3 linked regions of the Frankia casuarinae genome follow. The protein of the gene in region 3 interacts with the protein of the main gene of each other region in a pairwise test. Links are inferred from orthologs where the notes say so. Each region holds a gene or a part of one and is shown on either strand. Other genes may lie near its edges.

Region 1 (9,680 bases), 260 kb from region 3 along the record:
GGCGTCCAGGCCGACCCGCAGCGCCTCCGGATCGACCGAGGCTGCCAGGGCCAGCTCGACGTATTCGGCCTCACTGGCTGCCCCGGTCGGCGCGGCACCCAGCCACGAGATCCGCGGATGCGGACTGAATCCCGCCGAATAGGCCATCGGGACCCCGGCGCGGCGCAATGCGCGCTCGAACGTTCGCGCCACGTCCCGATGTGAGAGGAATCTCAGCCGGCCCCGCTTCGCGAAACGAAGTCGCACCCGTTCGACCACCGGCGGAGGCGGCGGCCCCTCAGGTCGCCGCGCCACTGCCCACCGGAGCCGGGGCGAGCCGCGGCGTGGTCGCGGGATCGGGTTGAATGGCCGGCTGCGGTCGCTCGGCCTGCCCGGACCCGGGGCCCTGGAGGTTCGACACCGCAAGCACGGGGAGCAGCCGACGTCCGGTCGGGCCGATCTGGGTGTCGGTGCCCATCGTTGGACAGACCCCGCAGTCGTAGCAGGGTGTCCAGCGACAGTCATCGAGCTCATTCCCGCTCAGCGCATCCTGCCAATCAGCCCACAGCCAGTCCCGGTCGAGGCCCGCGTCGAGGTGATCCCAGGCCAGCACCTCGCGTTCGTCACGCTCGCGGGTGGTGAACCAGTCCAGCGACACCCCCAGCGGTTCGAGCTCCGCCGCGCACGCGGACTCCCAGCGTTCGAACGAGAAGTACTCGTTCCAGCCGTCGAAGCGGCCGCCGTCTCGCCAGACCCGTTCGATCACCGCAGCCACCCGGCGGTCACCGCGGGCCAGCAGGCCCTCGATGATGCCAGGCCGACCGTCGTGGTAACGGAAACCGATCGCCCGACCCACCTCACGATCGGCGCGCACGGCATCACGGAGCAGCTTCAGCCGGGCGTCGGTCACCTCGTGCGGCGCCTGCCCCACCCACTGAAACGGGGTGTGCGGCTTGGGCACGAACCCGCCGATCGACACGGTGCAGCGGATGTCGCGCTGCCCGCTGACCCGCCGACCGGCCCGGATGACCTCCCTGGCGAGGTCGGCGATCTCCAGCACGTCTTCGTCGGTCTCGGTCGGCAGGCCGCACATGAAATAGAGCTTCACCTGCCGCCAGCCGTGAGCGTAAGCGGTGCTAACGGTGCGGACCAGGTCCTCGGCACTGACCATCTTGTTGATGACCCGACGCAGCCGCTCGGAGCCGCCCTCGGGGGCGAAGGTCAGCCCGCTACGCCGGCCGTTACGGGAGAATTCGTTCGCGAGCGTGACGTTGAAGGCGTCCACCCGAGTGGACGGCAGACTCAACGAGACGTTGGCGCCCTCGTACCGGTCGGCGAGACCGGTGGCGATCTCGCCGATCTCGGTGTGGTCCGCGCTCGACAACGACAGCAGGCCGACCTCGGAGAAGCCCGTCGCGCGCAGCCCCGCGTCGACCATCGCACCGATGGTGGCGATGTTGCGCTCACGCACCGGACGGGTGATCATCCCGGCCTGGCAGAACCGGCAGCCCCGGGTGCAGCCGCGGAAGATCTCCACGCTCATCCGCTCGTGCACCGTCTCGGCGAGCGGGACCAGCGGAGCCTTCGGATACGGCCAGGAGTCGAGATCGGACAGCGTGTGCTTGCTCGGCCGGGCCGGCACGTCGTCCCGGTTGCGGGTGACCGACCGGATACGGCCGTCGGGCCGGTAGGAGACGTCGTAGAACGCCGGCACGTACACCAGGCGCCGGCAGGCCAGCCGGTGCAACAGCTCGCCCCGGCCACCGGGACTCCCGGCCGCCTTCCAGGCGCGAACCACGTCGGTGATGCCCAGCACGGCCTGCTCGCCGTCGCCGAGCACGACGGCGTCGACGAACGTGGCGATCGGCTCGGGATTGAAGGCGGCATGCCCCCCCGCGACGACCAGCGGATCGGCGTCGGTGCGCTCGGCCGCGTGCAACGAGATCCCGGCAAGATCGAGTGCCGTCAGCAGGTTGGTATACCCGAGTTCGGTGGCGAAGCTGACGCCCAACAGGTCGAAATCGCCCACCGCGCGGTGGGCGTCCACCGTGAACTGCGGCAGCCCGTGCTCGCGCAGCAACGCTTCCAGGTCCGGCCACACCGAGTAGGTGCGCTCGGCGAGCACATCCGGCTGCTCGTTGAGGATCTCGTACAGAATCTGTAGTCCCTGGTTGGGCAGGCCGATCTCGTAGGCGTCCGGATACATCAGGCACCAGCGGACGGCCGCGGAGTCCCAGGGTTTGACCGTGGAGTTGCCTTCGCCTCCGACGTACTGCACGGGCCTTCGCACCCGCGGGAGCAGCGGCTCCAGGCGAGCGAACAGCGACTGTCCGGACATGCATGCGAGCCTACGGCACGCGCCAGGTCCACCTCGACGCTCGGCCGACCCGGGAAGCGCGGCCGACCCGGGAAGCGCCGCCGACCCGGGAAGCGCCGCCGAGCGAGCTCAGGAGGCATACGGGTCCGATCGGGATCGCAGCCGCACGTTCTGCAGGAGTCCGACAGCAATCATGTTTGCGAACATCGACGAACCGCCGTAGGAGAGAAAAGGCAACGGCAGGCCGGTGACCGGCATGATGCCCAGGCACATGCCGATGTTGACGAACGCCTGGAAGGTGAACCAGGAGACGACCCCGGTGGCGACGAGCGCGCCGAAGGAGTCCTGCGAGCCGAAGCCGATCGACAGGGCCCGCCACAGAACCACGCCGAGCAACACGATGATTCCGCCACCCCCGAGATATCCCAACTCCTCCCCCGCGACACTGAACACGAAGTCCGTCTGCTGTTCCGGGACGAACTGGCCCTGGGTCTGCTGGCCGTGCAGCAGGCCCCGTCCGGAGATTCCGCCGTTGGCGATCGCGATCATCGCCTGGTCGACGTTGTAGCCCGTGCCGGACGATGCCTTGTTCTCGGAGACGAACGAGGTCAGCCGGGCCTCCTGGTACGGCTTCAGAAGATGGAACTGGAGGATCGCGCCGCCGAACAGCACACCGCAGAGGATCAGCCCCAGCACCCATCGGCGCGGCGCGCCGCTGACCGCCAGCATGCCGAGGGTGGTGAAGACCAGAACCATGACGGTACCGAAGTCCGGCTGCAACATGATCAAGCCGATCGGGACCACGGCGAGCCCGAGCACGAGCAGCACGTCACCGTGGCCAGGGGCGCCGCGCCGGACTCCCGTGTGCCGGTCCTCGTGTTTCTCACCGAGGATCATCGCCGCGCCGACCACGAGCGCCATCTTGGCGAACTCGGACGGCTGCAGCTGGAAGCCGGCAGGCAGCACAATCCACGAGTGTGCGCCGTTGATCGTCGAACCGAACAGGAGTACCGCGACGAGCCCGACGAGCGAGCCGAGATAGACGAAGGGCGCGTAGGCCCGCACCGCCCGGTAGTCGATGACGGTCGCAACCGCGCCGAGCACCAGCCCGATGGCCAGGTTCAGCAGGTGCCGATCGAGGAAGGTGTTGGGATCACTGCCCGCCTCGCTGAGCCGCTGGCGGGTCGCCGACCAGACCAGCAGAGCACCGAGAACGGACAACGCGATGACGCAGAGCTGCAGCGGCCAGTCGAGCCGGCGCAGCGGCGAGTGGGGCCCGGAAGCCCTCTCCCGCAGGTGCCCGATCCGCCCCCGGATGGGCACCGGAGACGATCGAAGTGCGGTGGGTCCCGCTTCGTCTACCACTGCGCCTCCCGCCACCACCGTCACGCCGACACGACATTCACGTCCTGGGCTCCCACCCCATCCCCCGAGACCCCGCCCCCATCCCGAGGCGCCGTCCTCACGGCACGAGGTGGCCGTCAGGGCGGCGCCCGGCCCGTCGCCGTCACGCCCGCGCCGCTGGTGCCGGGCAGGGGGGCGGCCGGGCCCGGCGCCGATCCGGCCGGCGAGGCCAGCGTCGCGGGGGCGGGCTGCGGTGACGCCGCCGCGATCGTCCCGTCCCGGTTGAGCTTCGGCAGCCCGGCCGGCGGTTTCCCACCCGGCATCGCCGCCGGCCGGCCGACACCGTAGATTGCCTGGTAGATCTGTTTGGCCACCGGAGCCGCGAACTCCGCGCCGGTCCCGGAGTCCGGGATGGTGACCACGACGGCGAACTGGGGGTCGTTCGCCGGCGCGAAGGAGGCAAACCAGGAGGTGTCCCCTTTACCCTCAACCTCGGCGGTTCCGGTCTTCGCCGCGATCGGGACGACGTCGCTCGGCCAGTCCGCGAAGACGCCGGTGGCGGTGCCCCCGCCCTCCGTCGTCACCCCGCGCAGGCTGTCCCGGATGTAGGCGAGGTTCTCCGGTGAGACCGGCAGCGTCCCGGCCCGGCGCGGCGCGAAGGTCCTGACGACCTTGCCGTCCGGAGACACGGTGGCCTTGGCGAGGGTGGGCTTGTACAGGGTGCCGCCGTTGGCGATGGCCGCGTAGGCGACGGCGAGCTGCAGCGGGCTCAGCGACAGGTACTGGCCTTGGCCGATCGCGAACTGGGTGGCGGCACCGGCGTTGTACAGGTAGCCGTCAACGCACGCCTCGGCGGCGTACTTGCGGTACCGCTCGGCCTTGGCCGGGTCGGGTTCCTCCGGGTAGCCGTTCTTGGCCCGCCGGCAGTAGGAGTCCTTGAGCTCCGCCCAGATCGCCTTGGCGCCGGCGCGGTCGACGACGGAGCCCCGCGTCTCGCCGGGCAGATCCAGCCCGGTGGTCCGGCCGAAGCCCATCGCCTGGGCCATCTTGACGAAGTATTCTTTCGGGGGGGAGTAGGGCCCACGGCCGTTACGCAGCCCGCCGTCCGCGAGCCAGGCGTCGTAGGCGAACTTGTCGAAGATGACGTCACAGGAAATGACCAGCGCCTGGTGCAGGGTGATCGGACCGGCCGACTCGCCGTCGAAATTGTGGAAGACCTGGTCACCGATCTGCAGGCTGGGCGCGCAGTCGTAGCGGTCGTTCCCCTTGGCGCCCAGGTTCTGCATCGCGACGGCGGTGGAGATGGCCTTGAAGGTGGAGCCGGCCGGCCCCGACCCCTGGTAGGCCCGCGAGAGCAGCGGGATGCCGTTCGCGGGATCGGACAGCGCCCGGTAATCGCTCTCCGAGACCCCACCGCTAAAGACCGACGGGTCGTAGGACGGCAGGCTCGCCATCGCGATCACCCCGCCGGTGCGCACGTCCAGCACAACCGCGGAGGCGGTGCGCGGGCCGCCCCCGAGCTTCTTGATCGTTTCCGTCAGCGCCTGCTCGACCGCCTGCTGCACGTCGAGGTCGAGGTTGAGCACCAGGTGGTCACCGCTGAGCGGCGCGATGGTCGACGCGGTACCGGCCACCCGGCCGAACCGGTCCACCTCCAGGCGTTCCACCCCGTCGGTGCCGCGCAGCTCGTCGTCATAGGTGCTCTCCAGACCGGCGACGCCGATCAGGCTGTTGAGGTGGTAGCCCTTCTCATCCCCCTGCTTGTCGAGCTGGTCCTGACTGACCGGCGCGAGATAGCCCAGCTCGTGCGCGGCCAGCGCGCCATGCGGGTACTCGCGGACGGCCTGCAGGTCGGCGGAGACACCGGGGAAGCGGTCGGGATGTTCGATGACGGCGAGGGCCTGCCGCGGACTGACGTCCTTGGCGACCGGTACCGGCTGGTAGGGCGATCCGTTCCAGCAGGGCGGCTTCACCTGGGCGCTACAGAACCGGATTCGCCGGGCGAGCTCGTCCGCGGGGGTGCCGATCACCGCGGCGAGGCGGGCGAGGACGGCCCTGCCCTGGTCGGCCTGCCGATCCGTGGTCGACCGGTTCACCGAGATGACCAGCGACGTACGGTTTCGGACGAGGGCCTGCCCCTTGTCGTCAAGGATCATCCCCCGGGTCGCGGGCGTCACCACCTCGCGGACCCGGTTGGTCTCGGCAACCCGGCGGTAACGGTCACCGTCCAGGATCTGGAGCACCCACAGCCGCGCGCCGAGTGTGATGAGCAGGGAGACGACCAGCACGCGCAGCAGCAGGACGCGGACCCGCATCCGGTCGTTCACCGCGGCTCCCGCCGTCGACCGCCGGCCAGCCGCCGGGAGCCCGCGAGCAGCAACGGGAACAGGAACGGGGTGAGCAGGAGGGCGTAGACGCCGGCTACCAACGCCCGCAGCACAGCCTGACCTCCCGTCAACGCCGCCTCACCGAGGATCGAGGTGGTGGCGGCGTATCCGAGAGTGCCCAGCACACTCGCCCCACCGATCGCCGCCAGGGGAACCACCACCGACCGCTCCGCCGCATCCATCGCCAGTCCGACAGCGTAACCGATCAGACACAAAACGAGAGCAGTCTGACCGAGGACATGACTGGAGGACAGATCGGCCAGCAATCCCGCCACGAAGCCGGCGACCGCGCCGAGCAATGGCCCCTCGATCAGCGCGATCGCTGCCAACAGAACGAGCATGAGGTCAAGCCGGCCACCGGGCAGACCCAGCCGGGCGATCACGGAGACCTGGAGGATCAGGGCGACGGTCAGGAGCACGACCGCGGCCACGACGGCGCGCCCGCGCAGGGTCTCCTCAGGGCCGGCGATGCCCCACATCACGCTCAACCCGCTCCGCCCCCGACGCCGGATGCCGCCCCGGCCAATGATCCCCCCACCGGCGACCCAGCGGTGGGTGACAGCGGGGCCGGCGGAACGGACGCGGTCGGCGGAACGGACGCGGCCGGCTCGGTCGGCACCGGCCTGGGCGTCAGCACCCGGTCGCCGGGGTCGGCCGGTGGCTTGCCGACCACCACCCCGACCAGGTCCAGGGTGCCGACCGACGCGTACGGTTTGACCTCGGCGGTCCGCGACAGACCATCGACGTCAGTGACCTTGGTGACCATACCGATCGGGACGCCGGCGACGTAGTCGAGACTGCCGAAGGTGACCAGCCGATCACCTTTCTGCACCCGATATGAGGCGTCGTACAGCGTGAAGGTCAACGTGCCCGGTCCCTGCCCACCGGCCACGGCACCGAGCAGCTGGGTGCGTTCGAGCCGTGCTCCGATGTGACTACCCGGGTCGCAGGCCAGCCGGACGATTGCGGTGTGCTCGGTCACGCCGGACACCGTGCCGACCAGCCCGTCGGCATTGAGCACGGTCTTGTCGACCACGATGCCGTCGGCCCTGCCGGCGTTGATGGTGACGGTCCAGTCCGTCCCCGTCACGTCACCGACCGCAATCACCTTCGCCGGCACGATGGTGTACTGGCCCTTGTCCGCCAACAACCGGAGGTCGGCGAGTTCGGTCGACATCCGGCCGATCTCGGTGTCGTCGGCGATCTGGCGGCGCAGGCGGGCGTTCTCCTCCGCGAGTCGATCCGCCCGGTCGTGATAGCGGTTCGGATGCGTCAGGGAGGAGGCGGTCCGGCCAATCGGGCGGGTGACCGTCGTGACGCCGTTCTCGACCCCCCCGAAGATCGAGTGCAGAACCCCACGTGCTCCGGTGGCCGATCTCCCGGTCCGGTAGTCCAAGGTGATCAGAGTGAAGGCGATGATGAGCAGGGCGACGATCACCAGGCGAGATCGCCTCGTGCCACGGCCCACAACACCCTCCGAACACACTCTTACGCGATCCGGTGCCGCGTGGCGACGGCCACGCGGCACCAGGCACCGCTCCGGCTATATCCAATGGGAAGGGATCGGTCCAATGGGAAGGGATCGGCAAAGGCCCTGCGCAAGCGCCTAGCGCCGCGGCTCGGAGATCAGTACCTGCTGTAGGGCCTCGAACTCCTCCACACACTTGCCCGACCCCATTGCAACCGAATGCAGTGGATTCTCCGCGATGTGGATCGGCATGCCGGTCTCCTGCCGCAGCCGCTCGTCGAGACCGCGCAGCAGCGCCCCGCCGCCGGTGAGGACGATGCCGCGGTCCATGATGTCGCCGGAGAGCTCCGGCGGGCAGCGGTCGAGGGTCACCTTCACCGCGTCGATGACCGCGTTGACCGGATCCTCGATCGCCTTGCGGATCTCCTCCGCGGTCACCACGATCGTCTTCGGCAGTCCGGTGATCAGGTCACGCCCACGGATCTCGGCGCTGGGCTCGTCGGGAACCTTGTGCGCCGACCCGATCGCCATCTTGATCTCCTCGGCGGTGCGTTCGCCGAGCATCAGCGAGTACTCCTTCTTGACGTAGGAGATGATCGCGACGTCGAGTTCGTCCCCGGCGGTACGGATCGACTGGCTGGTGACGATGCCGCCCAGTGAGATCACGGCGACCTCGGTGGTACCCCCGCCGATGTCCACGACCATGTTGCCGGTCGGCTCGTGCACCGGCAGACCAGCGCCGATCGCCGCGGCCATCGGCTCCTCAATGATGTAGACCTTGCGGGCGCCGGCCTGATAGCCGGCGTCCTTCACGGCCCGCTGTTCCACGCCCGTGATGCCGGAGGGCACGCATACGACCAGCCTGGGCTTGGCGAAATGGCGCCGCCGGTGCACCTTCTGGATGAAGTAGCGCAGCATCCGCTCGGTCGTCTCGAAGTCGGCGATGACGCCGTCCTTCAGCGGCCGCACGGCCACCACGTTGCCGGGCGTCCGGCCGATCATCCGCTTGGCGTCGGTTCCGACGGCGAGGATGCCCGAGGTGGTGGTATTGATCGCGACCACGCTCGGTTCGTTGAGGACGATCCCGCGGCCACGCACGTACACCAGCGTGTTGGCGGTACCGAGGTCGACGGCCATGTCACGACCGAGGAACGACAGCGAACTGGACATCGTCGGGTACCGACCTTCCCGGGGGATGCGGTCCTGGCCGCCTCCGGCGCGACCGACAGGCACGGCCTACCGAGGAGCCGGAGAAGCGCGTGGAACACGTACAGAGTTCGTAGATCGGACAAGACGACCCGGGCGCCCACCGGGAATTCGACCACGGCCACCGACCACGACCCTGTCGGTTACCGCGACCCACCGGACACGCTCCGGGCAAGTACTTGAAGGGTAGACCGACACCGGGCCCCTCGCCGCCCCGGTCGGTGATGGGCCGGTTTCGTGTCACCCTTGGGCCGGAACCGCCCTGCGCACACCCATGAGTCACGAGGGCGACACGCCCACGGTCCCGGCCCGGCCAGGCCAGGCCAGGCCACCCGAAATCCGACCGGAGGCGTCTCGATGCGTCTCGGGAACGCCCCGGTCGGTGTGAACGGCTACGCGGTCAGCTCAGGCCCGGGAAGAAGAGGTCGATCTCCCGCTTGGCAGACTCCGGCGAGTCCGAGCCGTGCACGAGGTTCTGGCCGATCTCCAGCGCGTAGTCCCCACGCAGCGAGCCGGGCGCGGCCTTGACCGGATCGGTTGCGCCGATCAGCCCACGCGACGCCTCCACCGCACGCGGCCCCTCGGCCACGAGGGCCACCAGCGGCCCGGAGGTGATGAAGTCGACCAGTTCACCGAAGAACGGCTTGCTGGCATGCTCTCCGTAGTGCGTCTCGGCGACGGACCGCTCCAACGTGCGCAGTTCGAGCGCCACCAGAGTGAGCCCCTTGCGCTCGAGCCGGCCGACGACCTCACCGACGAGGCCACGGCTGACGCCATCGGGCTTGACCAGGATGAGGGTGCGCTCGACGGACACGGTACTCCTTCTCGATCATCGACTTCGTCGTCCTCGACGAGGGACCCAAGGATCCCTCGCCAACTTACAGGGTGCCCACGTCCGCACCGTGACGGGACCGCGGCGTCCCGGGAACGCCCCGCAACCGCATCAGGAACGCGTCGGGAACATGTCGGAAAACCCAGG
Region 2 (9,558 bases), 2.6 Mb from region 3 along the record:
GTGAGAGTGAGGGTGCGGCCGTCCCGTTCGACGACCATCACCGCAGGCCCCGCTCCGTGCGCACGCACCTGCCGGGTGAACTGCGTCCAGGTCGTGACCGGAACTCCGCCGAAGCTGACGATCCGGTCACCCGGCCGCAGACCGGCCGCCGCGGCCGGCCCCGGTCCGGAACAAGTCGCGGTCGTGGCGATGCAACTCGTCGCGCCGACCCTCGACTCGCTGATCGTGGTCGTGCCCAGGACAACGAGCACTCCGTAGACCAGCACGATGGCGATGACGAAATGCACGAAGGAACCGGCCGACATGACCACGAGCCGGGCCCGCGCCCGCGCATTGTGGAAGGCGCGGGGTTCATCGGCCGGATCGATCTCCTCGAGCGGAGTCATCCCCTCGATCTTGACGAAACCGCCGGCCGGAATGGCCTTGACACCGTACTCGGTCTCCCCCCGCCGCCGGGACCAGATGGTCGGCCCGAAACCGACGAAGAACTTGGAGGCCTTCATGCCGTAGTGCCGGGCCGTCACGAAATGCCCGGCCTCGTGCGCGACGACCGACACCAGCAGGGCCAGTGCGAACGCCGCAATGCCGAGAAGCTCCATCAGACCGCCCCCTCGGCGCCGGGGGGGCGGCTCATACCGTGTCCCGTTCGGTCTCGCGCCGGATCAGCCGCCCTGCCGCCGCCCGCGCGGCTCGTTCGGTGGCGAACACCTCCTCCACCGTGGGATGATCGATCACTTCGTGCTCGGCGATGACCTCGGCCACCAGGTCGACGATACGGATGAAGGGCAGCCGCCCGGCGAGGAAGGCCGCCACCGCCTCCTCGTTCGCGGCGTTGAAGACCGCGGGGGCGGTGCCGCCGCGCCGCCCGGCTGTGCGCGCGAGCTCCACCGCCGGGAACGCCACCTCGTCCAGCGGTTCGAAGGTAAGCGCCTGCGCCCGCGACCAGTCCATCGGCGGCTGTGCCTGCGCCACCCGGTCCGGCCAGCCGAGCGCCAGCGCGATGGGCAGTCGCATGTCCGGTGGGGAGACCTGAGCGATCGTCGAGCCGTCGGTGAACTCGACCATCGAGTGCACCAACGACTGGGGGTGCACGACGACCTCGATGTCGTCGTAGGGAACCCCGAAGAACAGGTGCGCCTCGATCAGCTCAAGCCCCTTGTTCATCAGGGTCGCCGAGTTGATCGTCACCAGGGGTCCCATGTCCCAGGTGGGATGGGCCAACGCCTGCTCCGGGGTAACGGCGGCAAGCTCGTCGCGGCGGCGCCCGCGGAAGGGACCTCCGCTGGCGGTCAACACCAGTTTGCGTACCTCGTCCCGCCGCCCGCCACGCAGGCACTGCGCCAGTGCGGAGTGCTCGGAATCCACCGGCACCAGGCGGTCGGGGTCGCCACCGAGCGCGTCGAGCACCAACGGCCCCCCGGCGACCAACGATTCCTTGTTCGCCAACGCCACAGTCCGGCCGGCGGCCAGCGCCGCGAGCGTCGGGGCCAACCCGACCGAGCCGGTGATGCCGTTGAGGACGATGTCGCATGGCCACGCCGCGATCTCGCTCGCGGCGTCGGGACCGGCGAGAATCTTTGGCACGGGGAACTCACCCCGACGGTAGCCACGCCGCGACGCCTCGGCGAAGAAGGCCAGCTGGAGGTCCTGAGCGGCCGAGGCCGCCGCCACTCCCACGGCCTGGACGCCGAGGTCCAGTGCCTGAGCGGCGAGCAGGTCCACCCGGGACCCGCCGCCCATCAACGCCACCACCCGGAACCGCTGCGGGTTGCGGCGTACGACATCTATTGCCTGGGTTCCGATCGAACCGGTGGACCCGAGCAGGACAACCTCACGCAGGATCGAAGCCTCCACCACGTCACCTATTCTCTCAGGCCCACCGACCGCTCGACGCCGCCCTGTTCGGTTCATGACAGGTGCCACCCGAAGATGCGCAATGGGTCCAGTGACAACTACGTTTCGTCAGGTCTGGTGGGCAGGACTTTGCGGTCGCCGCCCACCCCGATCGGCCACCCCGATCGGGGTGGCACGTCGGCCCGGTCGGTCACGTCGACGACGGCTCCGACGTCTACTCATCCCCGGCCGGGTGAGGAAGAAGGTGTGGCGCCGGCTGCCGGCTGCCCGGACGGTTCGGCACGGGGGGCGGCATCCGGGGCGGCGGGCGACGCGGGCGTGGTGGCAGGTCCGGAGGATGCGGCGGGTCCGGAGGATTCAGCCGACGGTGCCGCGGGAGTCGGACTGGTGGCGACGCCCGGGCCGGCGGGACCGGCGGAGACGGCGGGAGCGGGCAGGCCACTTGTCGCGGGCGTAGGCGTGTAACCGAAATAGGTCAACGCCACAATGGTGGCACTCAGGCTGACGGAGGTCGGACCCAGCGCCGGGCGTGCCTGCGCCCCCGGCCAGGTGTGCCCCGCGCCCTGCATGGCTAACAGTCCGACATCGTGGCCGGCTGGGCAGCCGCTCCACACGGTGCGCTGCCAGGCGGCCGTGTCCCGGGAGGTCTGGCGGGCTCCGCCGCAGCCCAGAGCGGAGGCGTACCGGGCGAGCCGGTCTTCCACGGGCTGCGCGACGACCCCGGTGAAGGGGACCGGTCGCGGAGCACCTCCGCCGGCATACGGTGCGATCTGGTCCGAGGTCCCATGGATCTCCAGGACGTTGGTGGCGGGCTTGGCGCAGGAGCCGGGCAGCACGCTCGACCCGACGGTCACCGCCGCCGCAAGACGGCCCGGCAGCGCGCAGGCCAGCGTGAGCACCATGTTCGCGCCGTCCCCGTAGCCCACGGCGAAGACGCGTCCCGCGTCCAGGCACATCTGACCAACGAGGTCGTTGAGCAGCGCGCCGACGAAGAGTACGTCGTCGGGTCCCACCGCCTTCGATCTGGTGAAGTTCCACCGCATCTGCGTCCCGATCGGGGCGGCGACCACGAAGCCCGCCTTCGTCCCCTGATCGGCGAGCCGCGTGTACGCTTCCAGATCTTCCGGCGTCTGATTCAGATCATGGAAATTGAAGATCAGTGGTAGTGGCCTGGCCCGTGGACCCGCGGTCGGTACGGCGAGGACGTAGCCGCGCTCGGTTCCTCCCACCCGCAGCGCGCGGGTACCGATCCCGGACGGCAGGGTCTTCCCGGTGACGCAGCCGCTCTCGGGGGGCGGTGGGACCGTGGGCAACGGTATGGCCGACGCCACGGCGGCACCGGCGGCACGACCGCCGGATGCTCCGAGAGCGGCCTGGGTCGCCGAGGTCTTCGCCGGCCCCGGCTCCTGGGACATCGCGTACCACAGGAGCAGCAGCAACACTCCGGCGGCGGCCGTGATCGGCAGCCATACGGTGTTCGTCGCCCGGATACCCGGCCGGGAGGCCCCCCGGCGTCGACTCGTCGGACTACCGAAGGACACGGTCACCGTCAGGCGTCGTGCTCCCCACGGCACCGAACTCGACGAGACGGTCGGATCCGACCTGCTCCGGCCGGTCCGTCCGCTCCGGCTTCCCGGCCGGCTCGGCCGCGAGCTGTCCGCAGGCTGCCGCGATCTCCCGGCCCCGGGTGTCGCGCACCGTCGTCACGATGCCGCGGTCCCGGAGCCTGCGGACGAACGCGCGCTGGCCGGCCGGGGCGCTGGCGCGCCACGAGGATCCACCGGTCGGATTCAACGGAATGAGGTTCACATGCGCGAGCCGGCCGACGAGCAGGTCCGCGAGGGCGTCGGCGCGTCCCACGTCATCGTTGACCCCGTCGATCAGCGCGTACTCGACGCTTACCCGTCTGCCGGTCACCTCGGCGTACTCCCAGGCGGCCGCGAGCACCTCGACCACCGGCCAACGGGTGTTGATGGGGACGAGTTCGTTCCGCAGAACGTCGTCCGGGGCGTGCAGGGACACCGCCAGAGTCACCGGCAGGCCCTCTCCGGCGAGACGACGAATCGCCGGAACAAGGCCGACGGTGCTGACCGTCAGGCCGCGAGCCGACAGGCCCAGGCCCTCGGGGGGGTGAGCGGTGAGGCGGCGTAGCGCGGCGATCACCGCGGCATAGTTCGCCAGCGGCTCGCCCATCCCCATGAAGACCACGTTCGACAACCTGGTCTCGCCGCCCGCGAGCTCACGGCGCCGGAGAACCCGGGCGGCGTGCACGACCTGTTCGACGATCTCCGCGGTCGACAGGTTTCGGGTCAGCCCCCCCTGACCGGTGGCACAGAACGGGCAGCCCATGCCGCAGCCCGCCTGGCTCGACACACAGACCGTCGCGCGATCCGGATATCTCATGATCACAGACTCGAGAGAAGCGCCGTCCACGGTCCGCCATGCCGTCTTGCGGGTCAGACCGTCGTCGCAGCTCAGCGTCCGCACCGGGACGAGCAGCCTCGGCAGCAGGGCGTCGAGGAGCGGCTGGCGGTCCCGCTCCGGCAGGTCGGTCATCGCCTCGGGCTCATCGGCGGCGATCAACCGCGCATAGTAGTGCCGGGCCACCTGATCGGCGCGGAAGGCCGGCTGCCCCAGCGACACCGCGACGTCACGCCGTTCCTGCCGGGTCAGGTCGGCGAGGTGACGCGGCGCTCGGCCCGCTCGCCGGGTGAGCGTCAGCCGCACGGGCCGGCCCGCCTCGGCGGTCGGGGGCTGGTCCGGACGTCCGGATTCGGCGGTCGTGGCAGTCATCGCGGATCCAGTCTGCCAGGTGACCGCGACCGAGACGAATGCACGGATCTGTCCGAAGGGGCCTACGAGAGGCGAGACCGGTCGACTGGACCCGGTTTCGATCAGTTCAGGAAGGAAGTGATCAGAAGCCAGGCGACCGGGGCGGTGCACAACAACGAGTCCAGACGGTCCATCAGGCCACCATGGCCGGGCAGCAGGCTGCTCATATCCTTGATGCCGATGTCGCGCTTGAGCAGAGACTCACCCAGGTCGCCGATCGTCGCGGTACACGCGACCGCCAGCCCCAGCAGAACGCCCTGCCAGGCCTCGGCCTCCAGCGGCCAGGCCAGCACGATCCCGGCGACGATCACACAGGTCACCGCCGAACCGGCGAATCCCTCCCACGACTTCCCCGGGGAGACGGTGGGGGCCATCTTGTGCCGACCGCCGGAGAGGACACCGGCCGTGTAACCACCGACGTCGCTGGCCACCACCGTTCCCAGAAAGGCGACGACTCGCCAGCGACCATCGGAGGGTTCGGTGAGCAGCGCGGCGAAGCCGGCCGGAAAGCCGATGTAGCCGGCCACGAACGCGGCGCCGGCGACGTCGCGGAGCAGACCCGTGGACGGCCCGAAAGCACGGACCAGCGCCGCCACGCCGATGGTGCCGGCGAGAGTCAGCAGCAGGCCGGTGGTCCCGTCGGCGTACGCGACGACCGGCATGGCCGCCGCCCCGGCAACCAGGGGAAGCAGGGGAACCCGTACCTGCGTCAGTCGGATCGCGCGGACCACCTCGTGGGTGCCCAGGGCCATCGCGGCACTGATCACCCCGACAAAGATCACCCGCAGGGTGAACAGCGGAACGAGGATGACGGCACCGAGAAGGATGCCGACACCGATGGCGGCCGGCAGATTGCGGCCGGCACGTGAGGGCCGGGACGCCGTCCCGGCGGGCCGGCCGTGATTACCGGACCCAGGCGAGGATCCCGGCGGCGAGGATCCCGGCGGCGCGGATGACCCGGACGGCCCGGACTCAGCCACCGCGCGGCCGTCGACAGTCGTCATGGCTGCCCGGCCGTGGGCAGCGACCGCCGCATCGCGTATGCGTCATGCGCGGATCCGGGGACCGTCCAGGCGATTCCGAGACCATGGGAACCGAACATCGGAGCGAGCGGCCGGTATCGAGAACGGACGCGGGAGTGATCAAACCGAGAGAAGATCCGATTCCTTGAGCCGAAGAAGTTCATCCACCTGTCCGACGTATCGGTGGGTTGCCTCGTCGAGATCCTTCTCACCCCGCCGGCCCTCGTCCTCGCCGGCATCGCCGTCCCGCACGATCCGATCGATCGTGTCCTTGGCGTGACGTCGGACGTTGCGGATACTCACCCGGGCTTCCTCGGCCTTGGTCCGAGCCACCTTGACAAGATCGCGACGCCGTTGCTCGGACAGCTCCGGAAAAACACACCGGATGATGGTGCCGTCATTGCTCGGGTTGACCCCGAGATCGGAATCACGCACGGCCTTCTCGATCGCCCCCAGGGACGACTTGTCGTAAGGCGTGATGATCACCATACGTGGCTCCGGGATGTGGAACGACGCGAGCTGCTGCACCGGTGTCGGAGCGCCGTAGTAGTCCACCAGGATCTTGGAGAAGACCGCGGGAGTGATACGCCCCGTGCGGATGTTCGCGAAGTCCTCCCTGGCGACCGAGACCGCCTTCTCCATCTTCTCCTCGGCCTCGAGAAGCGTGTCGTCGATCACCGCATTTCCTTCCGTCTGTTCCTGGTCCGCCGGCGTCCACCGGGCGCCGGTCCTGTCATCACCGCGGTTCGGCCGAGCGCAGCCGAGTTCGTCGTCCCAGGGGCGAAGCCGTCCCGCCCGGTCCCGGATTCGCCTGACCGATGATCGCACAGCCGCCGCCTGCAGTGTGCCCTACCACGACGTCCCCGCCGACCTGGGCCGACACCGCACCCACCGAGAAGCCTCGGAGCCGACGGCCGCCGGCCACCCGACAGGGAGCCGGCGGTCCGACGACGCTCAGGCCTGGCGGATGTTGAACCGGGAGAACCGACCGACCTCGATCTTCTCACCCAGTGACGCGCCGGCCTGGTCGAGCAGAGCTCGGATGGTCACCTTGCCGTCCTTCACCCATGGCTGGTCAAGCAGCACGCTGCTCTTCACATACCCGTTGACGCGCCCTTCAACGATCTTCGCGATCGCCTGCTCGGGCTTGCCCTCCTCGCGGGCCGCGGCCTCGTAGATCTTTCGCTCCGCCTCGAGGACCTCGTTCGGGATCTGCTCGGCGGTGACGTACAGCGGGTCCGCCGCGGCGATGTGCTGCGCGAGATCGCGGGCGAGTTGCTTGAAGTCCTCGGTCTTGGCCACGAAGTCCGTCTCGCAGCGAAGCTCGACGAGCACGCCGAGGGTGGGCGGGAGCTGCGGGTCGGTCCGGTGCAGATAGGACTCGACCAGGCCGTTGGCGGCGCTGCGTGCCGCACGCTTGGCGACCTGCGCCTTGCCCTTCTCCCGCAGCCAGGACTTCGCCTTCTCGAAGTCCCCGGCGTTGTCGACCAACGCCTTCTTGACGTCGCTCATCCCAGCGCCGGTGAGCTCCCGGAGCTTCCGGATGTCAGCGACTGAAATCTCTGCCATGGTGCTCTTCTCGTCGGTGTGGGTCTGGATGCTGTCGTAGTTCTATCGGCCCCGGTCCCGCGGTGCCCGCCGGGCGCCGCGGGAGCGCCCGCCCGAGCGGCCCTGGCTGCGCGCCCGATCCGGTGCACGGGTCCGACCACCGGAACCAGGCCTGACATTCGGGAGCGGTGGTCCCCGACCCGACTCGGGGAACCACCGTCATCCTCACACAATGTCACCGTTGGTCGATCGCCACCACCGCAGGCGAATGAGACGCGGTAGCGGGTCAGACCGCGGTGCCGACCGCGGCGTCCGGCCGTGTCCCGTCCGCGGGCTCCGCCGTCGCCGGCTCCACCGCACCCGGGGCCTCGGCAGGTGCCTCACCACGCAGCAGGGCCTGCTCCCACTCGGCGAGCGGCTCCTCACCCGCGGACTGCTCGGGCTTGGCATCGGCAGAGCTCGAGGCGCCCGCACGGGCCATCAGACCGTCCGCGACCGCATCGGCGACCACCCGGGTGAGCAGGGCAGCGCTGCGGATCGCGTCGTCGTTGCCGGGGATCGGGTAGTCGACCTCGTCCGGGTCGCAGTTCGTGTCGAGAATCGCCACGACGGGAATGCCGAGCTTGCGGGCCTCACCGACGGCGATGTGCTCCTTCTTGGTGTCGACGACCCACACCGCGCTCGGCACCCGGCTCATGTCGCGGATACCGCCGAGGGTGCGCTCCAGCTTGACCTTCTCCCGGGTCAGCACGAGCTGCTCCTTCTTCGTGCGCACCTCGGTACCACCGGTCACCTCGATCTCCTCGAGCTCCTTGAGCCGCTGAAGACGCTTGTAGACCGTGGAGAAGTTGGTCAACATGCCACCGAGCCACCGCTCCTTGACGTACGGCATTCCGACCCGGGCCGCGTGTTCCTCGATTGCCTCCTGGGCCTGCTTCTTCGTCCCGATGAACAGGACCGTCCCACCGTGCGCCACGGTCTCCTTGACGAAGTCGTAGGCGCGGTCGATGTAGGACAGTGTCTGCTGCAGGTCGATGATGTAAATGCCGTTACGTTCGGTGAAGATGTACCGCTTCATCTTCGGATTCCAGCGCTTGGTCTGGTGCCCGAAGTGCACACCGCTCTCCAGCAGCTGCTTCATGGTGACGACGGCCATCGGACGTCGCTCCTTCCCGCCCGGCCTGGGCCGGGACGCCTCGGTTGTGACGGCGCCATCTGACGACGGCAGCCCCTGACGCCCGATTGGTCGTGGCCGCCGCTGTGCGGCGGACCGAGGAGACCCTTCCGATGATCAGATCCGGATCATCGACAGTGGGCGTGCGAACTGGGCCCGGTGGACGGGCCCTGCGATCGATGATACCCGCCGGGCACGAGGATCCATCGGACTACCACATCGGATCGGATCAACGGACCGGCCGGCGATGTCCACAGAGCGCGGGCATCGACAGCACGCGGCGGGAGTTATCCACAGATCACACGGCCGGTCTACCCAACGGCGTCAAAACGCCGCACCGTGGACGAGGCCGGTCCGCTCCCCCTTCGGACCGGCACAGCGGCGGCCGGACGAGCGGACCTGGACCGGATCCGGCCGCCGCGCCTCCCCCGGACCCGGAGGTGTCACCGTCATGCCCCCTTTGCCACGCTTCGACCCGCTCTGGCTCGTCATCCCGGCGGTCGCCATCCTGATCGCCCTGGGACGGCCCGTCACGATGCCGATCAAGCCACACGCCGACGGGCCACGCCTCGTCCTGGCGGCACGTGATCCGCAACGGAGCACCACCGCCTTGCCCGAGTCCTTGTCCGAGCCTGGGCGGTCTGCCCCGTCCGGTGCGACCGACTCCGCCGGTGGGCTCGGCCCCGGTGACGGATTCCGTACCGAGCCCCGCCACGACGTCATCGAGCAGGCTCTGGGGGTCAGCCAGGTTCGGGCTGTGGTGAGGACCGCGGGCCCACCTCCTCTCAGGCTCACCCCCGGCACGTCGGCGGAACCCTCGACGACACCTGCTCCGTCCACGGCGCGGTCAACGCCGGCGGCACATCCGGCCCCCTCGCCCCCGGCCCCCGCGCCGAAGGCGACCTCGTCACCTCGACGACCGGCGACTCCCGCCGTCCGGCCTCCCTCCGCCCCACGATCCCTCCGGCCGGCGGCCCGCCGGGCCGGGGAACGAACGCGGCCGGCCGTGACCCCGCCGGCCGCTGGCCCGCTGGGCGGCGGAGAAGGGGACGAGCACCCGGACCCGCCACCCGGCGACGTCGGACCGGAGAACTCCGCGGCACCGCCGGCCCACGGCGGCGGGGTCCG
Region 3 (9,710 bases):
ACGGCGTGGACGGGGACGAGTAGCGGCGGGCGCAGCCCGAGCGAGCCGGGGTCGGTGGAAGCCCGGTGGCCAGCGCGTCGCGAAGATCACCCCCGAGCCGCCGGAAGAACGGAATCCGGTCGACCATCGGGTCCCCAGTAGATCCGGCCGCCGCGAGGACAACGAGGGGCCATCCCTCGGCCCGATCCGGCCGAGCGGGTGCGCAAGGAGGGTGGTACCGCGGTACCCCCGGTCCGGGTAGGACAGGCGGCCGGCGCATCGGCCGGATGGTCACGCCCGGGACCGGTGAGGCGTCGTCCCTCCGTTGGAGAACCAGCCCGACGGAGATTACGACTATGGAGACCGGGTCCCCACGATGAGCACCCCTCTGCGGCATCCCACCTTCGCTCCGCTGCCCGCCCAGGTGGACCTGCCCGCCCTGGAGCGGGAGACGTTGGCCCGCTGGCGCGACACCAAGGTGTTCCACCGTTCGCTGGAGGCCACCGCGGACCGCCCGCTGTGGGTTTTCTACGAGGGCCCACCCACCGCCAACGGCAGGCCGGGGGCGCACCACGTGGAGGCCAGGGTCTTCAAGGACCTGTTCCCCCGCTACCGGACGATGAAGGGCTACCACGTTCCCCGGCGGGCGGGCTGGGACTGCCACGGGCTGCCCGTCGAGCTCGCGGTCGAGAAGGAGCTCGGCTTCACCAGCAAAAACGACATCGAGGCGTTCGGCATCGCCGAGTTCAACGCCCGGTGCCGCGAGTCGGTGCTGCGCCATGTCGCGGACTTCTCCGCGATGACCGAGCGGATGGGCTATTGGGTCGACCTCGATGGCGCCTACCGCACCATGGACACCAGCTACGTCGAGAGCGTCTGGTGGTCGCTCAAGCAGATCTTCGACCAGGGCCTGCTGGTCGAGGACTTCCGGGTCACCCCGTACTGCCCGCGCGACGAAACGCCGCTTAGTGACCACGAGGTGTCCCAGGGCTACTCGGACGTCGACGACCCCTCGGTCTACGTCCGTTTCCCGCTCGTCGCCGACGCCCTGGGCCTCGCCGGGCAGGGTGCGCAGCTGCTGGTATGGACGACGACCCCGTGGACGCTGGTGTCGAACACGGCGGTGGCCGTTCATCCGGAGGTGGAGTACGTCCTGGCCCGCGCGGGGGACGGGGAGTTGTTCGTCGTCGCCGAACCACTGGTCACCGCGGCCCTCGGCGAGGACGCCGAGATCGTCGAGCGGTTCCGCGGGGCGGAGCTGGCCGGTGCCCGCTACACCCGCCCGTTCGAGCTGCTGGCGGCCGAGCGGTTCGCGGCCGGCACCGGCGTCCCGCACTCGGTCGTGCTCGCCGACTACGTGACGACCACGGATGGCACGGGCCTGGTCCACCAGGCGCCAGCGTTCGGCGCGGAGGACCTCGCAGTCTGCCGGGCGAGCGGGCTGCCGGTGGTGAACCCGATCGGGACGGACGGTCGCTTCCTCGCCGACGTCCCCCTGGTCGGCGGGATGTTCTTCAAGGATGCCGACGCGCCGCTGACCGCCGACCTGCGCGAGCGGGGCCGGCTGTGGCGGGCGTCGACGTATACGCACAGTTATCCGCACTGCTGGCGCTGTCACACACCGTTGATCTACTATCCGCTGCCGTCCTGGTACATCCGGACCACCGCCATCCGCGACGAGCTGCTGGCGCAGAACGAGCGGACGACCTGGCACCCCGAGCGGATCAAGACCGGTCGGTACGGCGAGTGGCTGCGCGGCAACGTCGACTGGGCGCTGTCCCGCAACCGATACTGGGGGACACCGCTGCCGGTCTGGCGCTGCGACGACGACCCCACCCACCTGGTGTGCGTCGGGTCACTCGCGGAGCTCTCCGAGCTCGCCGGGCGGAACCTGGCCGACCTCGACCCGCACCGCCCGTTCGTCGACGAGGTCACCGGGACCTGCCCGACCTGTGGCGGCGCCTCGCACCGGGTGCCCGAGGTGATCGACGTCTGGTATGACAGCGGCGCGATGCCGTTCGCCCAGTGGGGCGCCCCGCACCACAACCTCGCGGCGTTCACCCGGCAGTACCCGGCGCAGTACATTTGCGAGGCGATCGACCAGACCCGCGGCTGGTTCTACACGATGATGGCGGTCGGCACGCTGGTGTTCGGCCGCTCCTCCTACGAGACGGTGCTCTGTCTCGGCCTGCTCCTGGACGCCGACGGCCGCAAGATGAGCAAGCATCTCGGCAACGTGCTCGATCCCTTCGAGCTGTTCGAGCGGCACGGCGCGGACGCGGTCCGCTGGCTGATGCTCGCCGGCGGCTCGCCGTGGGCGGACCGCCGGGTGAGTCACGAGGCGATCGAGGACATCGTCCGCAAGGTCCTGCTCACCTACTGGAACACCTCGTCCTTCTTCGCTCTCTATGCCGGGGCAGCCGGCTGGCGCCCAGGCGCGGACCCGGCCGCGGACCCGCGCGCGACACCGCCGGCCCGACGGCACGTGCTGGACCGCTGGGCGCTGTCCGAGCTCGCGGCCACCGTCGCCGAGGTGGACGATGCGCTGGAGAACTTCGACTCGCTGCGGGCCGGGCGGCGGATCGCCCGGTTCGTCGACGACCTGTCCAACTGGTACGTCCGCCGGTCCCGCCGCCGGTTCTGGGCCGGCGACGCCGACGCCCTGAGCACCCTGCACACCTGCCTGGACGCGCTGACCCGGGTGATGGCGCCGTTCACGCCGTTCCTCACCGACTGGCTGTGGTCACGGCTGTTCGCCGACGCATCCCCGCGGACCCCCGACTCGGTGCACCTGGCCGCCTGGCCCGAGCTCCCGGCGGGGCTGCACACGCCGGAGCTCTCGGAGCAGATGGATCTCGTCCGGCGGATCGTGGAACTCGGCCGCGCCGCCCGGGCCGCCAGCGGGGTGCGCACCCGCCAGCCGTTGCCGCGGGCGGTCGTCGGCGCGAGTGCCTTTGACGAGCTCTCCCCCGAGCTGATCGCGCAGATCACCGAGGAGCTCAACGTGACCACGGTGGAGCCGGCGACCTCGGAGGTCGTCGACATCTCGGTGAAGCCGAACTTCCGGGCGCTGGGGCGGCGCTTCGGCAGGAACACCAAGGCGGCCGCCGCGGCCATCGCGGCCGCCGGTCCTCCCGTCAACGGACGGCTCACCGTCACCGTTGACGGGGAGGACGTCGAGCTGTCCGGGGACGAGCTGATCATCACGGAGACGCCGCGGCAGGGCTGGGCGGTCACCGCCGAGTCCGGGCTCTCCGTCGCCCTCGACCTGGAGATCTCCCCGCAGCTCGCCCGCGCCGGGCTCGCCCGCGACGTCGTCCGGGTGCTCCAGGACGCGCGCAAGGCGGCGGGGCTGGAGATCACCGACCGGGTGGACGTCTCCTGGGCGGCGACGCGCGAGGAGACCGCGCTCGCTCTGCGTACCCACGGTCAGACGGTGGCCGAGGAGGTGCTGGCGGTCTCCTTCACCGAGGCGGCCCGCACGGAGCTACCTGCGGCGCAGCCGCGCGAGACGGCAGCCCGCTCGGCGGCCGAGGAGCTGGGCCTGGCGTTCACGCTCACCCGGCACGAGACGACCGGCGGCTGAGACCGAGGCCCGGGGTCAGCGAGAGGCCCGGGGCCAGCGAGAGGCCCGGCGTACTGCTCCCGCCGGGAGCAGCGCCGCGGCGGCCAGCGTCAAGATCAGGGACGCATAGACGAAACCGCTGCCGGCGAGGATGCCGACCACCGCAAGAACCGTACACAGAGCAAGAACCGCTCCACAAAGCGTCAGCATCTCTCGATCACCCCATCACGAGACCGGCCGTCCGCGCCGGTGCCGAGGGCCACGCCGGACCCGCCGAGGGCCGCGCGGTGGATGATCAGAACTCCTGCATTCCCGGGGCGTCCCGCCGGGTGGCGTCCATGTCCGGCCGGCCGTGACCGTTGTCGCGGGCCATGGCGGCGCCGGCGGGCAGGGGCGGACCGGGCGGGAAGGTCGGCTGGTGGGCGGGGCTCTGCGCAGCGCCACTGGGCCCCATGCCCACCGCGGGCGGTGTGGGTCCACCACCCGGGTTGAGGCCCGGCCGCGGAGGCCCGCCGGCACCGACGGCCGGCTGGGTCGGCATGCCGTCCAGGTCCCGCAGCTGCATCTCCAGGTAGGCCCGCAGCCGGGTGCGGTACTCCCGCTCGAACGCCCGAAGCTGCTCGACCTGGCCCTCGAGACGACGCTTGTCGTCCTCCAAGCCGCCGAGCTGCTCGGCCACGTGCGCCCGGGCCTCACCGATGATGCGGTCCGCGTCCGCCCTCGCCTCGCGGCGGGCGCGTTCGGACTCCGCGCGCGCCTCGCGCAGCGCCTCGTCCGCCGTGCGCTGGGCCAGCACGAGGGTACGGGCGACCCGCTGCTCGATGTCGGCCTCCACCTGCGGGTTGCCGCCGGCCCGGGCGGGCGGTCCGGAGGTACCCACCGCCGAGATCACCGTGGTGGGGGCGCCACCCTGCTGCGGCGCGGGGGGCTGCGGCTGCTGGCCCCGCTCCCGGGCAGCCTGGGCGGCCTGGGCCTGCGCCTGGGCGATCTGGCGACGCGCCTCGTCGAGCTGGCGGCGCAGGCCCTGGTTCTCCTCGAGGATCTGCGCGGGCACGCCCGGACCACCACCGCCGGAACGCCGGGCCTCGTCGAGCTGCCGGCGCAGGTCGCTGTTCTCGTCCAGCAGCCGCGTCAGCTCGGCCTCGACCTCGTCGAGGAAGGTGTCGACCTCATCCTCGTTGTAGCCCGTGCGAAACCTCGTCGGACTGAAGACCTTGTTCTGAACGTCCTGTGGTGTCAGAGCCACGTCGCCTCCTCGTGCGGCATCGCCGCTCCCCGAAGAGAGGGCGGTCTGCGGGCAGTCTGCCGCGCCCGCGCTCGCGGTGTGCACAACAACCCCGTCACAGCCTCTGCGCATAGCTTCGAAGCACGATGACCACTAGGAAGAGCAGCAGGAACCCGAGGTCAAGCGCAACGCTACCCACCCGCAACGGCGGAAGAAATCGCCGGATGAATCGTAACGGAGGGTCAGTTACCGTGTACACGATCTCGAAGACCAGTACCAGCGGGCCGGTCGGGCGGAACGATCGGCTGAGGGCAAGAACCAGATCGATGATCCATCGTGCTATCAGGAGCAACAGATAGACCGTCAGCACCCAAAAGATCAAGCTTCCTACTGTGCTGATGGTGCTCTCTCCTGAGAAACGGGGGGGACGCGAACGCCCCCTGACTATGACTGGTTGTAGAACCCACCCTCGCGGATGCGTCGCTTGTCCGTCTCGGTGACCTCGACGTTGTGCGGCGAGAGCAGGAAGACCTTGTTTGTCACCTTCTCGAGGTCGCCCCGCAGCCCGAAGATCAGACCTGCGGCGAAGTCGACCAGCCGCTTGGCGTCGGCATCGTCCATGTCGGTGAGGTTCATGATAACGGGCGTCCCGTCCCTGAACTCCTCGCCGATCTGGCGCGCCTCATTGTAGCTGCGTGGCTGAAGCGTGGTGATCCGGTAGGGGTGCGACTCCTCCACCGCGGCCACCCTGCGCATCGGCACGGGACCGGCGGGACGCAGCGGTTCGACCGGTGGACGTCGCGGCATGGCGACCGGCTCCTCACGTGCGTCTATCCGACGGACCGTACGGTCCATCGGAACCGGTTCGTGCATAGCACGCCGGTCGTCACGACCGACCGCACGACCGTCGTCATAGTCGTCGTCGAGATAGTCCTCATCCTCCTCGGCCAGACCGAGGTAGACCATCGCCCTGCGCCCGAGCCCCATGGGCGCGACTCTAAGGGACACCAGGCCGTTCACCGAACAAAGCGGTGCCGATCCGAAGGTGTGTCGCGCCTTCGGCCACAGCGTCCTCAAGATCTCCCGACATGCCGGCACTGATGACGGTGGCCTGGGGATGCCCCACCTTCAGGCGTTCCGCCACCTCACGCAGTCGCGCGAACGCAGGTCGTGGCTGCCCCCTCCGGGGGGCGACAGCCATCACGCCTCGCAGGGCCAGTCCCGGCGCCTCCTCGACAAGATCGGCCAGGGCGGAAAGGCCGGCCGGATCGATCCCTCCGCGCCTCGAGCCGGCGATCGACGCGCCGATCTTCCCATCGGAAGCACCAGGGAGGTCCAACGAGACCTGGAGACAGATCGACAGCGGGCGGCCGCGTTCCATTGCCAGCCGGGAGAGCACTGGCACCAGGCTCACCCGATCCACCGACTGCACCCAATCCGCCCAACGAAGAACGGATCTGGCCTTGTTGCGCTGCAGTTGTCCCACGAAATGCCAGATCGGATCGTCGGAACCGGTGGCACCGGAGGACAGGCCGTCACCGGTTCCCTTGGCCGGGACGCTCCGTTCCCCGCCGATCAGCCGGGTGACGAGACTCACCTTCGGCCCGGCCTCCTGCTCCCGGTTCTCGGCGAAGTGCCGCACCCCGAGCGTGTGCATCATCACAACATCCTGGGGTGGGTAGGTTTTACTGACCGCAATGAGGGTGAGGTGGTCCGGATCACGGCCCGCGGCCCGGGCCGCCCCCGCGATCCGAGCCCGGACCTCGGCCAGCCGCTGCGTCAACCGGTCCAGGCGCGCCGGATCGAGCTCGATCGGGGCGGGCCGGTCCGGGGCGGGCCGGTCCGGGGCAGGCCGGTCCGGGGCAGGCCGGTCCGGGGCAGGCCGGTCCGGGGCAGGCCGGTCCGGGGCAGGCCGGTCCGGGGCAGGCCGGTCCGGGGCAGGCCGGTCCGGGGCAGGCCGGTCCGGGTCGAACGGTCCGTCGGACTCCCCCGAGCCGGATGCGCCATGCCTCGCGGGCATCTCGGGCCGGTGGATCATGGCGTCGGCCCGAGCCAGGCCAGACCGGCGAAGCGTCCCGTCCGACCCTCTCGACGGTAGGAGTAGAGCTCCGGATCCTCGGCGGTGCATCGAGCAGAAATTGTTATATCGGTCACACCGGCGGCGGCGAGTTGACGACGGATACCGGCACGCAGGTCGATCGCCGCGGTGCCGACGCGGGTGGTGGCCGCACTCCCCGGCACCTGGGTATCCACCTCGCAACGAAGATCCTCCGGCACCTCGTAACAGCCGGCACAGATACATGGACCGATGGTGACACGGAGCTCGTCCCGGGCGGCGCCGAGCCGCTCGAGGGCCCCAAGAGTGGCGTGTATCACGCCACTGGCCATCCCAACCCGGCCGGCGTGCGCCACTCCCACCACCGCGGGGGCCTCGAACAGCACCGGTGCGCAGTCGGCAACCATCACGGCGAGCACGAGGCCGGGGACATCGGTCACCAGCGCGTCCGCCTGTGGAGGCGGCCCGTGCCGACGCAACACGGCGACCTGCCTCCCATGCACCTGCCGCATGTACTGGACCGGCATCCGCAGCCGGTCGACGAGCCGGCGTCGGTTGACGGCGACGGCCTCGTCGGCATCCCCGACGTGGTCGCCCAGATTGAGTCCCTCGAACGGCGGGTCGCTGACCCCGCCCGAGCGCGAGGTGACGAGAACCGGCATGCCGGAAGTCTGCCTGGCACCGGCTACTTGAGGAAGTCCGGCACGTCCAACTCGTCGTCGTCGGCCACCGGCCGCACCGGCCGGCGAGGCGGGTAGGTCGGCCGGGGAGCAGTGCGCGGCGGCTCCGGGCGGTGCTGACCATAGGCCTGATCGACCGGCGGCTCCACCGGTTCACGGTTCGGCGGGGCGAGGCGAGACTCGATCGTCGGGATCACGGTCGATTCGGCCGTGGCGGCCGCAGCGGGTTCGTTCGAGGCCGGCGCCCCCGGCAGCGGTTCCGGGTGGTAATGACCGACGTTCGACGGCGCGATCGGCGGCGGGGGTGCCTGCAGGTAGCTCGGTGTGGGCGGCGGGACCGGCGCGACGGGCGGGGGCGCGGCGGGGGTGGCGGGGGCGGCGGGCGGCGTCCGAGACGGGACTGTGGAGATCGTCGGCAGCGGCGGCAGGATCGTTGTCGCGGGCGAGGTGGCCGGGGCGGCCACCGTCGGCGGCCCGGCAGCCGACCCGCCGGCCGGCCCCGGCGGGCGCCGCTGCCCCGCCGCGTTGAGGGTGCGGGTCCGCCGGTCCTGGACGGTGTCGAAGCCGGCGGCGATGACCGTCACCCGCACCTCGTCCCCGAGTGCGTCGTCGATGACCGCACCGAAGATGATGTTCGCTTCCGGGTGGGCCGCGTCGGCGACCAGCTCGGCGGCCGCGTTGATCTCGAACAGGCCGAGGTCCGACCCACCCGAGATGTTGAGCAGCACCCCCTGAGCCCCGTCCATGCTCGCCTCGAGCAGGGGGGACGCGATGGCCTGTTCGGCGGCGACGGTGGCCCGGTCGTCGCCGCGGGCCCGTCCGATGCCCATCAGGGCGCTGCCGGCATGGGACATGACCGTCTTGACGTCGGCGAAGTCCAGGTTGATCAGGCCGGGCGTGGTGATCAGGTCAGTGATGCCCTGGACACCGGAGAGCAACACCTGGTCGGCGCTGCGGAAGGCGTCGAGAACGCTGATGTCCCGGTCCGTCATCGCCAGCAGACGGTCGTTCGGGATGACGATGAGGGTGTCGACCTCATTACGCAAAGTGTCGATACCGGTGTCGGCCTGAGTGGCCCGGCGCCGACCCTCGAAGGTGAACGGCCGGGTGACCACACCGATGGTGAGTGCTCCGAGGGAGCGGGCGACGTTCGCGACGACCGGCGCACCGCCGGTACCCGTGCCACCACCCTCACCCGCGGTGACGAAGACCATGTCGGCCCCCTTGAGGACCTCCTCGATCTCCTCCCGGTGATCCTCGGCAGCCTGGCGGCCGACCTCGGGGTCGGCTCCGGCGCCGAGGCCTCGGGTGAGCTCACGGCCGACATCGAGTTTCACGTCGGCGTCGCTCATGAGCAGGGCCTGGGCATCGGTGTTGATGGCGATGAACTCGACGCCCTTGAGACCGACTTCGATCATCCGGTTGACGGCGTTGACGCCACCACCACCGATCCCGACGACCTTGATGACCGCGAGATAGTTCTGTGGGGCAGCCATGCGGTGTCGGTCCTCCAGCGGCGTCGGTGGTCGGACGGGGGTTACCCCGCCCCTGCGCCGCCGCGGGAAGGCGGAGCCGCGCGGCGAGCGAGGAAAGCAGTCGAAGTCTCAACCTTCACCGTCAGCTAGACGGTTACAGTTATGTCAACTTCCGACTGTGGATCGGACAGTAGGCACGGCTTCGGCGGTGGTCAAGGACGCTGTCGGCGCGTCACGACTTTCCCCGCATGGTGGCTTCGCCACAATGCGGGGACCCCCGCCCCGGAAGGAGTCTGTGGTAACCGTGACTCGCCTCCGGCGACCTTCCCGGCGCAGCCGACGGGGGCTTCGTCTCAATGTACGGACCCCGATCAATGTACGGATCCCGACGCCTGGCCGTGCCACGGATCAAGAGACCTCACCACCACCGGGGCCGATGATGGTGTACTGCCTCCCGTGACCGGTCAGCGCACCCAGCACGTCCATTTCCTCGGCATCGGAGGCAGCGGCCTGTCTCCGCTGGCCCAGATCCATCTCGCGGGCGGCGGGACGGTGAGCGGCAGTGACTCCGAAGACTCGCCCCGGGTGGCGACCCTACGCGCACGGGGGGTACCGATCCGGATCGGGGCCACGCCCGGTCCGGCCGCCTTCGCCGCCGAGCTCGCCGGTGCGGATGTCGTGGTCGCGTCCAGTGCGCTGCCCGACGACCATCCGGAGATCGTCGCCGCCC

The links.
Region 1: the proteins of ftsZ (region 3) and FRANCCI3_RS06070 interact in binary tests that used the Escherichia coli proteins (3 or more experiments, as listed by UniProt). The link is inferred for Frankia casuarinae from one-to-one orthologs.
Region 2: the proteins of ftsZ (region 3) and rlmN interact in binary tests that used the Escherichia coli proteins (3 or more experiments, as listed by UniProt). The link is inferred for Frankia casuarinae from one-to-one orthologs.

The regions. Positions count from the first base shown.
Region 1 is NC_007777.1:1,444,686-1,454,365, reverse strand. What follows is about bases 6,650-9,573. They hold FRANCCI3_RS06070 (rod shape-determining protein), read right to left. Parts: upstream 8,666-9,573; coding sequence 7,634-8,665; downstream 6,650-7,633. Other genes in these bases: ndk (nucleoside-diphosphate kinase), read right to left, coding at 9,102-9,515; mreC (rod shape-determining protein MreC), read right to left, coding at 6,650-7,495. Outside these bases: FRANCCI3_RS06100 (TIGR03936 family radical SAM-associated protein), read right to left, coding at 1-294; FRANCCI3_RS06095 (TIGR03960 family B12-binding radical SAM protein), read right to left, coding at 278-2,317; rod shape-determining protein RodA, read right to left, coding at 2,426-3,661; mrdA (penicillin-binding protein 2), read right to left, coding at 3,778-5,967; rod shape-determining protein MreD, read right to left, coding at 5,964-6,506; more of mreC, read right to left, coding at 6,512-6,649. UniProt on the Escherichia coli protein: Forms membrane-associated dynamic filaments that are essential for cell shape determination. Acts by regulating cell wall synthesis and cell elongation, and thus cell shape.
Region 2 is NC_007777.1:4,272,699-4,282,256, forward strand. The notes cover bases 2,515-5,316. They hold rlmN (23S rRNA (adenine(2503)-C(2))-methyltransferase RlmN), read right to left. Parts: upstream 4,648-5,316; coding sequence 3,382-4,647; downstream 2,515-3,381. Other genes in these bases: FRANCCI3_RS18050 (alpha/beta hydrolase family esterase), read right to left, coding at 2,515-3,401; FRANCCI3_RS18060 (phosphatidate cytidylyltransferase), read right to left, coding at 4,749-5,316. Also shown: FRANCCI3_RS18040 (M50 family metallopeptidase), read right to left, coding at 1-599; dxr (1-deoxy-D-xylulose-5-phosphate reductoisomerase), read right to left, coding at 631-1,911; more of FRANCCI3_RS18050, read right to left, coding at 2,073-2,514; more of FRANCCI3_RS18060, read right to left, coding at 5,317-5,690; frr (ribosome recycling factor), read right to left, coding at 5,829-6,386; tsf (translation elongation factor Ts), read right to left, coding at 6,663-7,277; rpsB (30S ribosomal protein S2), read right to left, coding at 7,543-8,412.
Region 3 is NC_007777.1:1,708,599-1,718,308, reverse strand. The notes cover bases 6,757-9,710. They hold ftsZ (cell division protein FtsZ), read right to left. Parts: upstream 9,002-9,710; coding sequence 7,511-9,001; downstream 6,757-7,510. Other genes in these bases: murC (UDP-N-acetylmuramate--L-alanine ligase), read left to right, coding at 9,437-9,710; pgeF (peptidoglycan editing factor PgeF), read right to left, coding at 6,804-7,487; FRANCCI3_RS07140 (YggS family pyridoxal phosphate enzyme), read right to left, coding at 6,757-6,789. Also shown: ileS (isoleucine--tRNA ligase), read left to right, coding at 356-3,565; FRANCCI3_RS07155 (DivIVA domain-containing protein), read right to left, coding at 3,840-4,790; FRANCCI3_RS07150 (YggT family protein), read right to left, coding at 4,885-5,139; FRANCCI3_RS07145 (cell division protein SepF), read right to left, coding at 5,214-5,756; more of FRANCCI3_RS07140, read right to left, coding at 5,767-6,756. UniProt on the Escherichia coli protein: Essential cell division protein that forms a contractile ring structure (Z ring) at the future cell division site. The regulation of the ring assembly controls the timing and the location of cell division.